Regions from separate parts of the Enterobacter cloacae complex sp. genome, predicted to be linked through region 1. Evidence: predicted binding sites of a transcription regulator. Region 1 holds the regulator's gene; each other region holds the start of a gene.
The links. The regulator PurR, encoded in region 1, represses purine synthesis genes. The targets are predictions, from matches to a motif close to CANGCAAACGTTTGCNTG.
Positions count from the first base shown of each region.

Region 2: gcvT (glycine cleavage system aminomethyltransferase GcvT) is a predicted target of PurR. The motif match lies at 2,568-2,585, and genes of this name have one in related genera.
Region 3: cvpA (colicin V production protein) is a predicted target of PurR. The motif match lies at 1,858-1,875, and genes of this name have one in related genera.

Region 1 covers NZ_LT991957.1:4,045,842-4,050,049, forward strand. The annotation lists gene punC (purine nucleoside transporter PunC) at 1-450, opposite strand, end outside; gene punR (DNA-binding transcriptional activator PunR) at 564-1,475, shown strand; gene purR (HTH-type transcriptional repressor PurR) at 1,493-2,518, opposite strand; gene cydH (cytochrome bd-I oxidase subunit CydH) at 2,816-2,905, shown strand; gene DBR02_RS19965 (MFS transporter) at 3,067-4,208, shown strand, end outside.
Region 2 covers NZ_LT991957.1:1,143,709-1,147,916, forward strand. The annotation lists gene gcvP (aminomethyl-transferring glycine dehydrogenase) at 1-876, opposite strand, end outside; gene gcvH (glycine cleavage system protein GcvH) at 1,002-1,391, opposite strand; gene gcvT (glycine cleavage system aminomethyltransferase GcvT) at 1,415-2,509, opposite strand; gene ubiI (FAD-dependent 2-octaprenylphenol hydroxylase) at 2,907-4,109, opposite strand; gene ubiH (2-octaprenyl-6-methoxyphenyl hydroxylase) at 4,122-4,208, opposite strand, start outside.
Region 3 covers NZ_LT991957.1:402,325-406,532, reverse strand. The annotation lists gene folC (bifunctional tetrahydrofolate synthase/dihydrofolate synthase) at 1-1,024, shown strand, start outside; gene dedD (cell division protein DedD) at 1,014-1,709, shown strand; gene cvpA (colicin V production protein) at 1,931-2,419, shown strand; gene purF (amidophosphoribosyltransferase) at 2,453-3,970, shown strand; gene DBR02_RS01860 (UbiX family flavin prenyltransferase) at 4,060-4,208, shown strand, end outside.

The DNA.
Region 1 (4,208 bases):
GCCCAGCAGCGGGGCGAGCGCCGGCGACAGGCCGACCAGCGGCATAATGGTGGCGAAAATGCGGTTAGTGCGCGAAGCCGGATAATAATCGGTTACCAGCGCCTGCCAGGTGACCGCTGCGGCACAGACGCCGACGGCCTGGATGAAGCGCAGCACGAGGAGCCAGGCGGCATCGCGGACCCACAGCATGCCCAGACAGCCTACGGCAAAAATTGCCAGTCCCAGCAACAGGACGGGTTTACGGCCAAAACGATCCGAGAGCGGCCCCCAGAGCAGTTGCGCCAAGGCAAAGCCTGCGAGGAACAAACTCAGGCTGGCGCTGATGGCGGCGGCAGGGGTTTGCAAATCTTCCTGCATCGCGGCGAACGCGGGCAGATACATATCGGTCGCCAAAAAGCCCAGCACGCTTAAGCCGCCGAGCCAGACTAAAAATCCTTTCCTGGGTTGCACTGTTTATTCTCCTGAGGAGGCAGGTGTACGTTGGCGCAGAGTGTAGGAGGTGCAAAGCAGCTTGTGAAACGCTAATATTTGGCGGGTGAATTCAAAAATTTTGCAGGCAAAAGATGTGGTCAGATTATTCTCTTGAAGTGGTCGATGCCGTGGCGCGTAACGGCAGCTTTACCGGTGCCGCCCAGGAGCTGCATCGCGTTCCCTCGGCCATCAGCTATACGGTGCGTCAGCTGGAAGCGTGGCTGGCGGTCCCGCTGTTTGAGCGGCGCCATCGCGACGTGGAGCTCACGCCGGCCGGCGCGTGGTTTTTGAAAGAGGGGCGGTCTGTTATCAAAAAAATGCAGATCACCCGCGAGCAGTGCCAGCAGATCGCCAACGGCTGGCGCGGTCATCTTTCCATCGCGGTGGATAACATCGTTAAGCCGGAACGCACCCGGCAGATGATCGTCGATTTCTATCGTCATTTCTCCGACGTCGAACTGCGCGTTTCACAGGAGGTGTTTAACGGCGTCTGGGATGCGCTGGCGGACGGCAGGGCAGAGATGGCGATTGGCGCCACCCAGGCGATCCCGGTTGGGGGGCGCTACGCGTTTCGCGACATGGGCATGCTGAGCTGGACCTGCGTGGTCGCGCGCGATCATCCGCTGGCGGCGCTGGAAGGGCCGCTGAGCGATGACACCTTACGCAACTGGCCCTCGCTGGTGCTGGAAGATACGTCCCGTTCGCTGCCGAAGCGCATTACCTGGCTGCTGGATAATCAGCGCCGCGTGGTCGCGCCGGACTGGGAGTCGTCAGCCACCTGCCTGAGCGCGGGGCTGTGCGTTGGCATGGTGCCGGTGCATTTTGCGCGTCCGCGCATTGACGCGGGGGAGTGGGTGGCTCTGACGCTGGAAAATCCCTTCCCGGACGCCGCGTGCTGTCTGACGTGGCAGCAAAACGACGTATCGCCCGCCATGGCCTGGCTGCTGGATTATTTGGGAGACAGCGAAACGCTGAACCGGGAGTGGTTACGGGGACCAGCGTAGCTGGCCCCGTAAAAGGATTAACGACGGTAGTCGCGGAACGGACCGTCCGCAACGGAACGGCGTTCAATCAGGCGCGGGTGCACTTCAATGGACTGGGACTGTTCACGCTTGTTGACGATCCTGTCCATCAGCATATTGAAGGCGGTTTCACCCAGCGAATCTTTCGGCTGGTGAATGGTGGTCAGCGCCGGCGTAAAGAAGCGGGCGTTGCGCACGTTATCATAGCCGATCACCGAGATATCCTGCGGGACGCGCAGGCCGAGTTCATCTGCCGCACAGAGGGCGCCCATGGCCATGATATCGCCGCCGCAGAACACAGCGGTAGGGCGATGCGGCTGGGAGACGATCTGCTGCATGGCGCGATAGCCCGACTCCGGCTCGAAATCGCCCTGAACAATCCAGTTTTCCGGCACGGTAATCAGCGCCTCTTCCATCGCCTTCATGAAACCGGCCAGGCGGCCAGCACCGGTGTTACGCTCCAGCGGGCCCGGGATCACGCCAATTTCACGGTGACCGCGTTCCACCAGGTAACGCCCCGCCATGTAGCCGCCTTCAAAAGCGTTATCGATAACGGAGTCGGTGAAGTCGGCGCGCGCTTCGCCCCAGTCCATCACCACCATCGGAATGTGGCGATACTCTTCCAGCATGGAAAGGACCGACTCTGGGTATTCAGAACACATCACCAGCAGGCCGTCGACGCGCTTTTGCGCCATCATCGACAGATAAGCGCGCTGTTTCTCAATGTTGTTCCACGCGTTGCCCAGAATCAGGGTATAGCCCTTCTGGAAGCAGTTTTTTTCAACGGCTTCGATAATTTCAGCAAAGTAGGCCGCTTCACTGCTGGTGGCCAGCAGGCCAATCGATTTGGTGTGATTAACCTTCAGGCTACGCGCGACCGCACTAGGCGAGTAGTGAAGTTCTTTGATCGCTGCCCAGACGGCATTGCGCGTCTCTTCAGCGACAAAACGCGTTTTGTTAATAACATGTGATACGGTTGTGGTGGAAACGTTTGCGCGTTTTGCTACGTCTTTAATTGTTGCCATTAAATGTCACTCCAGACCATATCCTAAGCTCCTGAAACCATTGAAGGTAAACGTTTGCCTTCTCTCACCCTTATTACGCAATCTTGAGTTGCGACACGCCGGGAAAACGACACAGGACGTCAGGAGGGGGTCAGTGGCCGGTACGCTAATAAATTTAGCGTGGAATTTTGTCCTATCTTGATGAAAAGGGGAAGAGGTAAAGTGGATATCCGCTTAAATCCTGGAAGATTTTTGACCTGAACTGTGTAAAAATGAGCAGGCTCACTTTTCGTAGGGTGAATAAAAGGAGAAAAATTGATGAGTACCGATCTGAAGTTTTCGCTGTTTACCACCATTGTTGTTCTTGCCCTGATTGTTGCGGGTGGTTTAACCGCTGCGCTGCACTGATTTAGATGGAGGGAGAATTTTCTCCCTCGCTTGCCGCTATTGTTATCTTTCCGGCAAAAATCTTTTGCCAAAATGTTAACTTCTCATTTTTTGTGATTGATGTCATGCTTTTGACTTCTTAATTCTGTGCCGGGTAACGGCACGGTATCCGGAGTTTATTCATGAAAATCAATTTTCCCCTGCTGGCCCTGGCGATTGGCGCCTTTGGGATTGGCACCACTGAATTCTCCCCGATGGGGTTATTGCCTGTTATCGCCCGGGGCGTGGATGTCTCTATCCCTGCGGCCGGTATGTTGATTAGCGCCTACGCGATCGGCGTGATGGTGGGCGCGCCGCTGATGACGCTGCTGCTTTCGCACCGCGCGCGCCGCAATGCGCTGATTTTCCTGATGGCGATTTTCACCCTGGGCAACGTGCTTTCCGCGATTTCGCCGGATTACACCACCCTGATGCTTTCCCGTATTCTGACCAGCCTGAACCATGGCGCCTTCTTCGGGCTGGGCTCGGTTGTTGCCGCCAGCGTGGTGCCAAAACATAAGCAGGCCAGCGCGGTAGCCACCATGTTTATGGGGCTGACCATCGCCAATATCGGCGGTGTTCCCGCCGCCACCTGGCTGGGAGAAGCTATCGGCTGGCGTATGTCTTTCCTCGCAACCGCCGGACTGGGCGTGGTCGCGATGGTCGCGCTGTTCTTCTCACTGCCGAAAGGAAGTGCGGGAGAACGTCCGGAAGTACGTAAAGAGCTGGCGGTGCTGATGCGTCCCCAGGTGCTTTCCGCGCTGCTCACCACGGTACTGGGGGCGGGGGCGATGTTTACGCTCTACACCTATATCTCCCCGGTGCTGCACGACATTACCCATGCAACGCCACTCTTTGTTACCGCGATGCTGGTGCTGATTGGTGTCGGGTTCTCGATTGGCAACTATCTCGGCGGCAAATTTGCCGACCGCTCCGTGAGTGGGACGCTGAAAGGCTTCTTAACGCTGCTGATCGTCATCATGGTGGCGATCCCGTGGCTGGCGCGTAACGAAGTGGGCGCCGCGGTTGCCATGTTGGTGTGGGGCGCCGCAACCTTTGCCGTGGTGCCGCCGTTGCAGATGCGCGTGATGCGTGTTGCGCATGAGGCGCCGGGGCTCTCATCGTCCGTGAATATCGGTGCGTTTAACCTGGGCAATGCGCTGGGAGCCGCTGCGGGCGGGGCGGTGATTTCCGGTGGTTTAGGTTACAGCTTTGTGCCGGTGATGGGGGCGATCATTGCCGCACTCGGCCTGCTGCTGGTGCTGATGTCCGGGCGTAAACAGCC
Region 2 (4,208 bases), 2.9 Mb from region 1:
TTCATCTTTTGCGCCAAAGAATGCAGCGTGCGGGCCGCCGTAGCCCATCGGCACGCCGAAGCGTTGCGCTGAGCCAAAGACAATGTCCGCGCCCTGTTTGCCCGGTGCGGTCAGCAGCACCAGCGCCATAAAATCAGCGGCGACGCTCACAATCACCTTACGGGATTTGAGCTCAGCAATCAGCGCGCTGTAATCATGCACTTCCCCGGTGGTGCCCACCTGCTGTAACAGCACGCCGAAGACGTCCTGGTGATCCAGCACTTTGTCAGCGTCGTCGACAATCACCTCAAAGCCGAAGGTTTCTGCACGGGTGCGTACCACGTCCAGCGTCTGGGGATGCACGTCTGCCGCTACGAAGAAACGGTTGGCGTTTTTCAGCTTGCTCACGCGCTTCGCCATCGCCATCGCTTCGGCGGCGGCGGTGGCTTCATCCAGCAGAGAGGCGGAAGCGATATCCATACCGGTCAGATCCAGGGTCACCTGCTGGAAGTTTAGCAACGCTTCCAGACGGCCCTGGGAGACTTCTGGCTGATAGGGGGTATAAGCGGTGTACCAGCCCGGGTTTTCCAGCATGTTGCGCAGGATAACCGGCGGTAACTGCACGTTGGTGTAGCCCATGCCGATGTAAGACTTATAGCGCTTGTTGAGGCCGGCGATAGCCTTCAGCTCCGCCAGCGCGGCGAACTCCGTTGTGGACTCGCCAACCTGCGGCGGCGTGGCAAGCTGGATGTCTTTTGGCACGATCTGGCCGATCAGTGCGTTTAATGAATCCGCGCCAACTGTCTTCAGCATCTCCTGCTGTTGCTGAGCATCCGGCCCAATGTGACGTTCAATGAAGGCGCCACGGTTTTCAAGCTGGCTTAAAGTCTGTGTCATGAGCGATGGTTCCTGAAACGTGCAGTGAATCGTAGTTATCTGTAACGCTGTTGCCCGGTGTCGCTAACGCTTGCCGGGCCTACGCAGATCGGTAGGCCGGATGCGCAGCGCCATCCGGCACAACGTTATTCGTCTTCCAGTAATGCTTCGTACGCGGTCGCATCCAGCAGCGCGGCAACCTGCGCTTCGTCGCTGGCTTTGATCTTGAAGATCCAGCCGCCTTCATACGGCTCGCTGTTGACCAGCTCCGGGGAGTCGCTCAGCGCGTCGTTCACGGCAACAATTTCACCGCTCACAGGCGCGTAGATGTCAGAAGCCGCTTTGACGGATTCCGCCACCGCACAGTCGTCGCCTGCGCTCACGGTTGCGCCCACTTCCGGCAGGTCAACAAACACCATGTCGCCCAGCAGCTCCTGCGCGTGCTCGGTGATCCCAACGGTGTAAGTGCCGTCCGCCTCTTTGCGCAGCCACTCGTGTTCTTTGCTGTATTTCAGTTCTGCTGGCACATTGCTCATTGAAGTTCTCCTGATAAAAATAATTAGGCGACCGGCTTACCGGCGCGAACAAAAATCGGTTTGGTCACGTTGACCGGCATTTCGCGGTTGCGGATCTGCACCACCGCCGTTTCGCCAATGCCCGCCGGCACGCGCGCCAGGGCAATACTGTAGCCGAGCGTCGGGGAGAAGGTTCCGCTGGTGATCACGCCTTCGCGATGATTGCCGTCAGCATCGGTGAAGCGCACCGGCAGCTCGCCGCGCAGCACGCCTTTTTCCTTCATCACCAGGCCAACCAGCTGTTCAGTGCCCTTCTCGCGCTGCATCTCCAGCGCTTCACGACCAATAAATTCACGGTCAGCCGGTTCCCACGCGATGGTCCAGCCCATGTTGGCCGCCAGCGGAGAGACGCCTTCGTCCATCTCCTGGCCGTAGAGGTTCATGCCCGCTTCCAGACGCAGCGTATCGCGCGCGCCCAGACCCGCAGGCTTCACGCCCGCCTCGACCAGGGCACGCCAGAAATCGGCGGCTTTCTCGTTCGGCATGGCAATTTCATAGCCCGCTTCACCGGTGTAGCCGGTGGTGGCGATAAACAGATCCCCCGCCTGCACGCCGAAGAACGGCTTCATCCCTTCGGTGGCGTTGCGCTGCTCGTCGCTGAACAGAGACGCGGCTTTCGCCTGGGCATTGGGTCCCTGCACGGCAATCAGCGACAGATCGTCACGAACGGTGATATCGATGGCGTAAGGTTCAGCGTGTTGGGAAATCCAGGAGAGGTCTTTTTCGCGAGTGGCGGAGTTTACAACGAGGCGGAAGAAATCTTCGGTGAAGTAGTAGACGATGAGGTCGTCAATCACGCCGCCCGATGCATTGAGCATGCCGGTATAAAGCGCTTTGCCCGGCGTCTTCAGTTTGGCGACGTCGTTTGCCAGCAGATAACGCAAAAACTCCCGGGTGCGGCTTCCGCGCAGGTCGACAATCGTCATGTGTGACACGTCGAACATACCGGCATCGGTGCGCACCGCGTGGTGCTCATCAATTTGCGAGCCGTAGTGCAGCGGCATCATCCAGCCGTGGAAGTCCACCATGCGGGCGCCGCATAACACGTGCTGTTCGTACAAAGGAGTCTGTTGAGCCATCTTTTCCTCGTTGAAAAATTCACCGTGAAACCCGGTGTCGGCCTCGCAATCGGTAGCCGACGCAAACGTTCTCTTTTACCTGAACTTACCACCGAACCCGGCGGTTAACCATAAGGTAAAGCGGGTCATCACATTAGCTTATGGCTAAAAAACGCAGGAAAGCGTACAGAGTATTTGACTGGGAAAATGCGATTAAACCCGCATAATATTAACAATGATCTAACAGGATTTAGCGGATGATGATATTTCGTGCGGAAAAACGGGCCGAATTTCCGTAACATAAAAACTGTAAGATTAGATTTTCTAATGCGAAAAATGGCGTGAAATTAGATTATTTCAAACGAGGAATTTTCCCCGGCGCAGAGGCCGGGAAAATAAAGTGTGACGGGGATCGAGATTAACGTAACCAGTCGGGCAGATCGTTGAGGCCCATTGCCTGACGGAGAAGCTGAGGCTTCACGCCGGGAAGAGTATCGGCAAGCTTGAGACCGATATCGCGCAGCAGTTTTTTCGCCGGGTTCGCCCCGGCAAACAGCTCGCGGAAGCCCTGCATGCCCGCCAGCATCATCGCCGCGCTGTGTTTGCGGCTGCGCTCGTAGCGACGCAGATACAGATGCTGTCCAATGTCTTTGCCTTCACGATGCAGACGACGCAGCTCTTCAACCAGCTCAGCCGCGTCCATAAAGCCGAGGTTAACCCCCTGCCCGGCCAGCGGATGAATGGTATGCGCCGCATCCCCCACCAGCGCCAGACGGTGCGCCGCGAACTGCCGCGCGTAGCGGCCCGTTAACGGAAACGCCCGGCGCTCGCTTTCAAGCGCGCACAGGCCCAGACGGTTATCAAACGCCACGCACAGTGCCTGACTGAAGGCGTCCGGCATCGCCTCCTGCATCTGCTGCTCTTTCTCCGGCTCTAAGGACCAGACGATGGAGCACAGATGCGGATCGGCAAGCGGCAGGAAGGCCAGAATGCCGTCGTTGTGGAAAATCTGGCGTGCGACGCCGCCGTGCGGCTCTTCGGTGCGGATTGTGGCAACCAGGGCGTGATGACGGTAATCCCAGAAGGTCAGCGGAATATCCGCTTTGTTACGCAGCCAGGAATTCGCGCCGTCGGCACCCACCACCAGACGCGCGGTCAGCATATCGCCGCTTTCAAGGGTGATAAACGCGTCGTTCTCGCCCCACGCCACCTGCTGAAGTTTCGCCGGCGCGATGAGAGTGACGTCGCTGCACTGCTGTGCTTTCTGCCACAGCGCGTAATGGATCACCGCGTTTTCAACGATGTGTCCAAGATGGCTGTAGCCCATGCTTTCATCGTCAAAGGCGATATGGCCAAAGCTGTCTTTATCCCACACCTCCATTCCGTGGTAGCAGCTTGCGCGCTGCGCCACGATCTCTGACCAGACGCCGAGGTGCGTCAGTAATTTTTCGCTGGCTGCGTTGATAGCCGAGACGCGCAGCTCCGGCGGGGCATCCTGCGCCACGGGCTGCGGCGCGTTTTGCTCAAGCACGGCCACGCGCAGGCCGCTGCCCTGTAAACCACAGGCCAGCGCCAGTCCTACCATTCCGCCGCCGACAATGGCGACATCAACATTTTGCACGGTGATTACTCCTTAACGCGCGACCCAACCCAGGGTCCGCTGCGCCAGCACGTCACGTGCCGGAATGAACAGTTCCATCGCCATCAGCCCGAGGTTGCG
Region 3 (4,208 bases), 3.6 Mb from region 1:
CTCTCCGCATCTGGTGCGCTATACCGAGCGCGTGCGGGTGCAAAACGCCGAGCTGGCGGAATCTGCCCACACGGCATCGTTTGCCGCTATCGAAGCGGCGCGCGGCGAAACTTCACTGACCTATTTCGAATATGGCACCCTGTCGGCGCTGTGGCTGTTTAAGCAGGCGCAGCTGGACGTGGTGATCCTGGAAGTCGGGTTGGGTGGGCGACTGGACGCGACAAACATGGTGGATGCGGATGTCGCGGTTGTGACCAGCATCGCGCTGGATCACACCGACTGGCTGGGGCCAGACCGCGAAAGCATTGGCCGCGAGAAGGCCGGTATTTTCCGGGCGAATAAGCCCGCCGTGGTCGGCGAGCCGGACATGCCGCACACCATTGCCGACGTGGCGAAAGAGAAGGGCGCGCGGCTGCTGCGTCGTGGCGTGGACTGGCAGTATGAGATTCAGGGCCACGGCTGGCGCTTTAGCGATGCGCAGGGCGTGCTGGAGAATCTGCCGCTGCCGCAGGTGCCACAGCCTAACGCAGCGACCGCGCTGGCCGCACTGCGCGCCAGCGGGTTAACGGTGAGCGAGCAGGCGATCCGCGACGGTATTCAGAACGCGCTGCTGCCGGGGCGTTTCCAGATTGTGAGCGAGTCACCGCGTCTGATTCTGGACGTGGCGCATAACCCGCACGCGGCGGCGTACCTCGCAGGACGTCTCAAATCGTTACCAAAAACCGGGCGCGTGCTGGCGGTTATCGGTATGCTTCATGATAAAGATATCGGCGGCACGCTGGCCTGCATGGAGAGTGTGGTCGATAGCTGGTATTGTGCTCCTCTGGAGGGGCCGCGTGGCGCGACTGCTGAGCAATTAATGGAACATCTCGGCAAAGGCGAAATCTACGACAGCGTGGTTTCGGCCTGGCGCGCCGCGATGGCGGAAGCTAAACCAGAAGATACCGTGCTGGTGTGTGGGTCATTCCACACGGTGGCACATGTCATGGAAGTGATGGAGGCGGGGAGAACCGGTGGCGAGTAAGTTTCAGAACCGTTTAACAGGAACCATTGTGCTGGTCGCGCTCGGGGTGATTATTCTCCCGGGGCTGCTCGACGGGCAGAAAAAGCATTACCAGGATGAATTTGCGGCTATTCCGCTGGTGCCAAAACCGGGCGACCGCGACGAGCCCGACATGCTGCCCGCGGCAACGCAGGCGCTACCTGCCCAGCCGCCTGAAGGCGCAGCGGAAGAGGTGCGTGCAGGCGATGCAGCCGCGCCGTCTCTTGACCCGTCGCGTCTGGCTGCAAATAACAACGTTGAAATCGATCCCGTACCGGTAGAGCAACCTAAACCGGTTGAAAAACCGAAGCCGGTAGAGAAAACGCAGCCTAAACCGCAGCGTGACAAAGCGGCCGAGCAGCTGGCGGCGGCAACGGAAACGCCGCCACCGGCCAGACAGGCCCAGCAGGAGGCTGCCCCGACGGGCAAAGCCTATGTCGTTCAGCTGGGTGCGTTGAAAAACGCTGATAAGGTCAATGAGATCGTGAGTAAACTGCGCGGCGCGGGATACCGTGTTTATACTTCACCCACCACGCCGGTGCAGGGTAAAATTACCCGTATCCTCGTGGGGCCGGATGCGTCTAAAGATAAGCTCAAAGGTTCGCTTGGCGAGCTGAAGCAGATCTCCGGCCTGAGCGGCGTGGTGATGAACTACAGCGCAAACTGATAAGTTTTCCCCCTCACCCCGGCCCTCTTCCCAAAGGGGAGAAGGTTAGGGTGAGGGGGAATGGCAGACGTCCAAAGAGACGTAATAAGCCAACGGCGTTGAGCATTTTTTCAGCGCCTTTTTTATTTACGCATGGGAAGGAAATCCCTACGCAAACGTTTTCTTTTTCTGTTAGAATTCGCCCCGAACTGGATGACAGGGCGTTAAATCGTGGGACACATATGGTCTGGATTGATTACGCCATCATTGCGGTGATTGGTTTTTCCTGTCTGGTTAGCCTGATCCGTGGCTTTGTTCGTGAAGCGTTATCGCTGGTAACCTGGGGTTGTGCTTTCTTTGTTGCCAGTCATTACTACACTTACCTGTCTGTCTGGTTCACGGGCTTTGAAGATGAACTGGTCCGAAACGGAATCGCTATCGCGCTGCTGTTTATCGCGACGCTGATTGTCGGCGCTATCGTCAACTATGTGATAGGCCAGCTGGTCGAGAAAACCGGTCTGTCAGGGACGGACAGGGTGCTCGGCATCTGTTTCGGTGCGTTGCGAGGCGTGCTGATTGTGGCCGCGATCCTGTTCTTCCTGGATACCTTTACCGGGTTCTCCAAAAGTGAAGACTGGCAGAAATCGCAGCTCATTCCGGAGTTCAGCTTCATCATCAGATGGTTCTTTGACTATCTGCAAAGCTCGTCGAGTTTCTTGCCCAGGGCATAAACCCTGAGATGTGGCTTAACGAGGAAAAGACGAATGTGCGGTATTGTCGGTATCGCCGGTTTCATGCCGGTAAACCAGTCGATTTATGACGCGTTAACGGTGCTTCAGCACCGTGGGCAGGATGCTGCGGGTATCATCACCATTGATGCAAACAACTGCTTCCGTTTACGTAAGGCGAACGGCCTGGTAAACGATGTGTTTGAAGCCCGCCATATGCAGCGTCTGCAAGGTAATATGGGGATCGGTCACGTTCGTTATCCTACTGCTGGCAGTTCCAGCGCCTCTGAGGCTCAGCCTTTTTACGTTAACTCCCCGTATGGCATCACGCTTGCCCACAACGGCAACCTGACCAACGCCCACGAGCTGCGTAAAAAGCTGTTTGAAGAGAAACGTCGCCACATTAACACCACCTCTGATTCTGAAATCCTGCTCAATATCTTTGCCAGCGAGCTGGATAACTTCCGCCACTACCCGCTGGAAGCCGATAACATCTTTGCCGCCGTTGCCGCGACAAACCGCCAGATCCGCGGCGCGTACGCCTGCGTGGCGATGATTATCGGTCACGGCATGGTGGCCTTCCGCGATCCAAACGGGATCCGCCCGCTGGTGCTCGGCAAGCGCGACCTCGGCGATGGCCGTTCCGAGTACATGGTGGCCTCCGAAAGCGTGGCGCTGGACACGCTGGGCTTCGAGTTCCTGCGTGACGTTGCGCCGGGCGAAGCGGTTTACATCACCGAGAAGGGCCAGCTGTTTACCCGCCAGTGCGCCGACAACCCGGTGAGCAACCCGTGCCTGTTCGAATACGTCTACTTCGCTCGTCCGGACTCGTTCATCGACAAGATTTCCGTTTACAGCGCGCGCGTCAACATGGGCACGAAGCTGGGCGAGAAGATTGCCCGCGAGTGGGACGATCTCGACATCGACGTGGTGATACCGATTCCGGAAACCTCCTGCGACATCGCGCTGGAGATCGCCCGCATTCTGGACAAGCCGTACCGTCAGGGCTTCGTGAAAAACCGCTACGTTGGCCGTACTTTCATTATGCCGGGCCAGCAGCTGCGCCGTAAGTCCGTACGTCGCAAGCTCAACGCTAACCGTGCCGAGTTCCGCGACAAGAACGTGCTGCTGGTGGATGACTCCATCGTGCGCGGCACGACGTCCGAGCAGATCATCGAGATGGCGCGCGAAGCCGGCGCGAAGAAAGTGTATCTCGCCTCTGCGGCGCCGGAAATCCGCTTCCCGAACGTGTACGGTATTGATATGCCAACCGCCAACGAGCTGATTGCTCACGGTCGTGAAGTGGACGAAATCCGTCAGATTATCGGGGCCGACGGCCTGATTTTCCAGGATCTGAACGATCTGATCGACGCGGTGCGCGCCGAGAACCCGGATATCCAGCAGTTCGAATGCTCGGTGTTCAATGGCATCTACGTGACGAAAGACGTTGACCAGCAGTATCTCGACTACCTTGATTCGCTGCGTAACGACGATGCGAAAGCCGTCCAGCTGCAAAACGATCTCGAAAGCTTAGAGATGCACAACGAAGGTTGATGCCTGTGCAGGTGAGGGCGCTCGCCCTCACTTGCAACTCCCCGTAAAATCCTGCACAGTCTGCCCTGAAATCAGCAAGGGCAAAAATCATGAAACGACTCATTGTAGGGATCAGCGGTGCCAGCGGCGCGATTTACGGCGTCCGGCTGTTACAGGTGCTGCGTGACGTTGCAGGCGTAGAAACCCATCTGGTGATGAGCCAGGCGGCGCGCCAGACCCTCTCTCTTGAAACCGATCT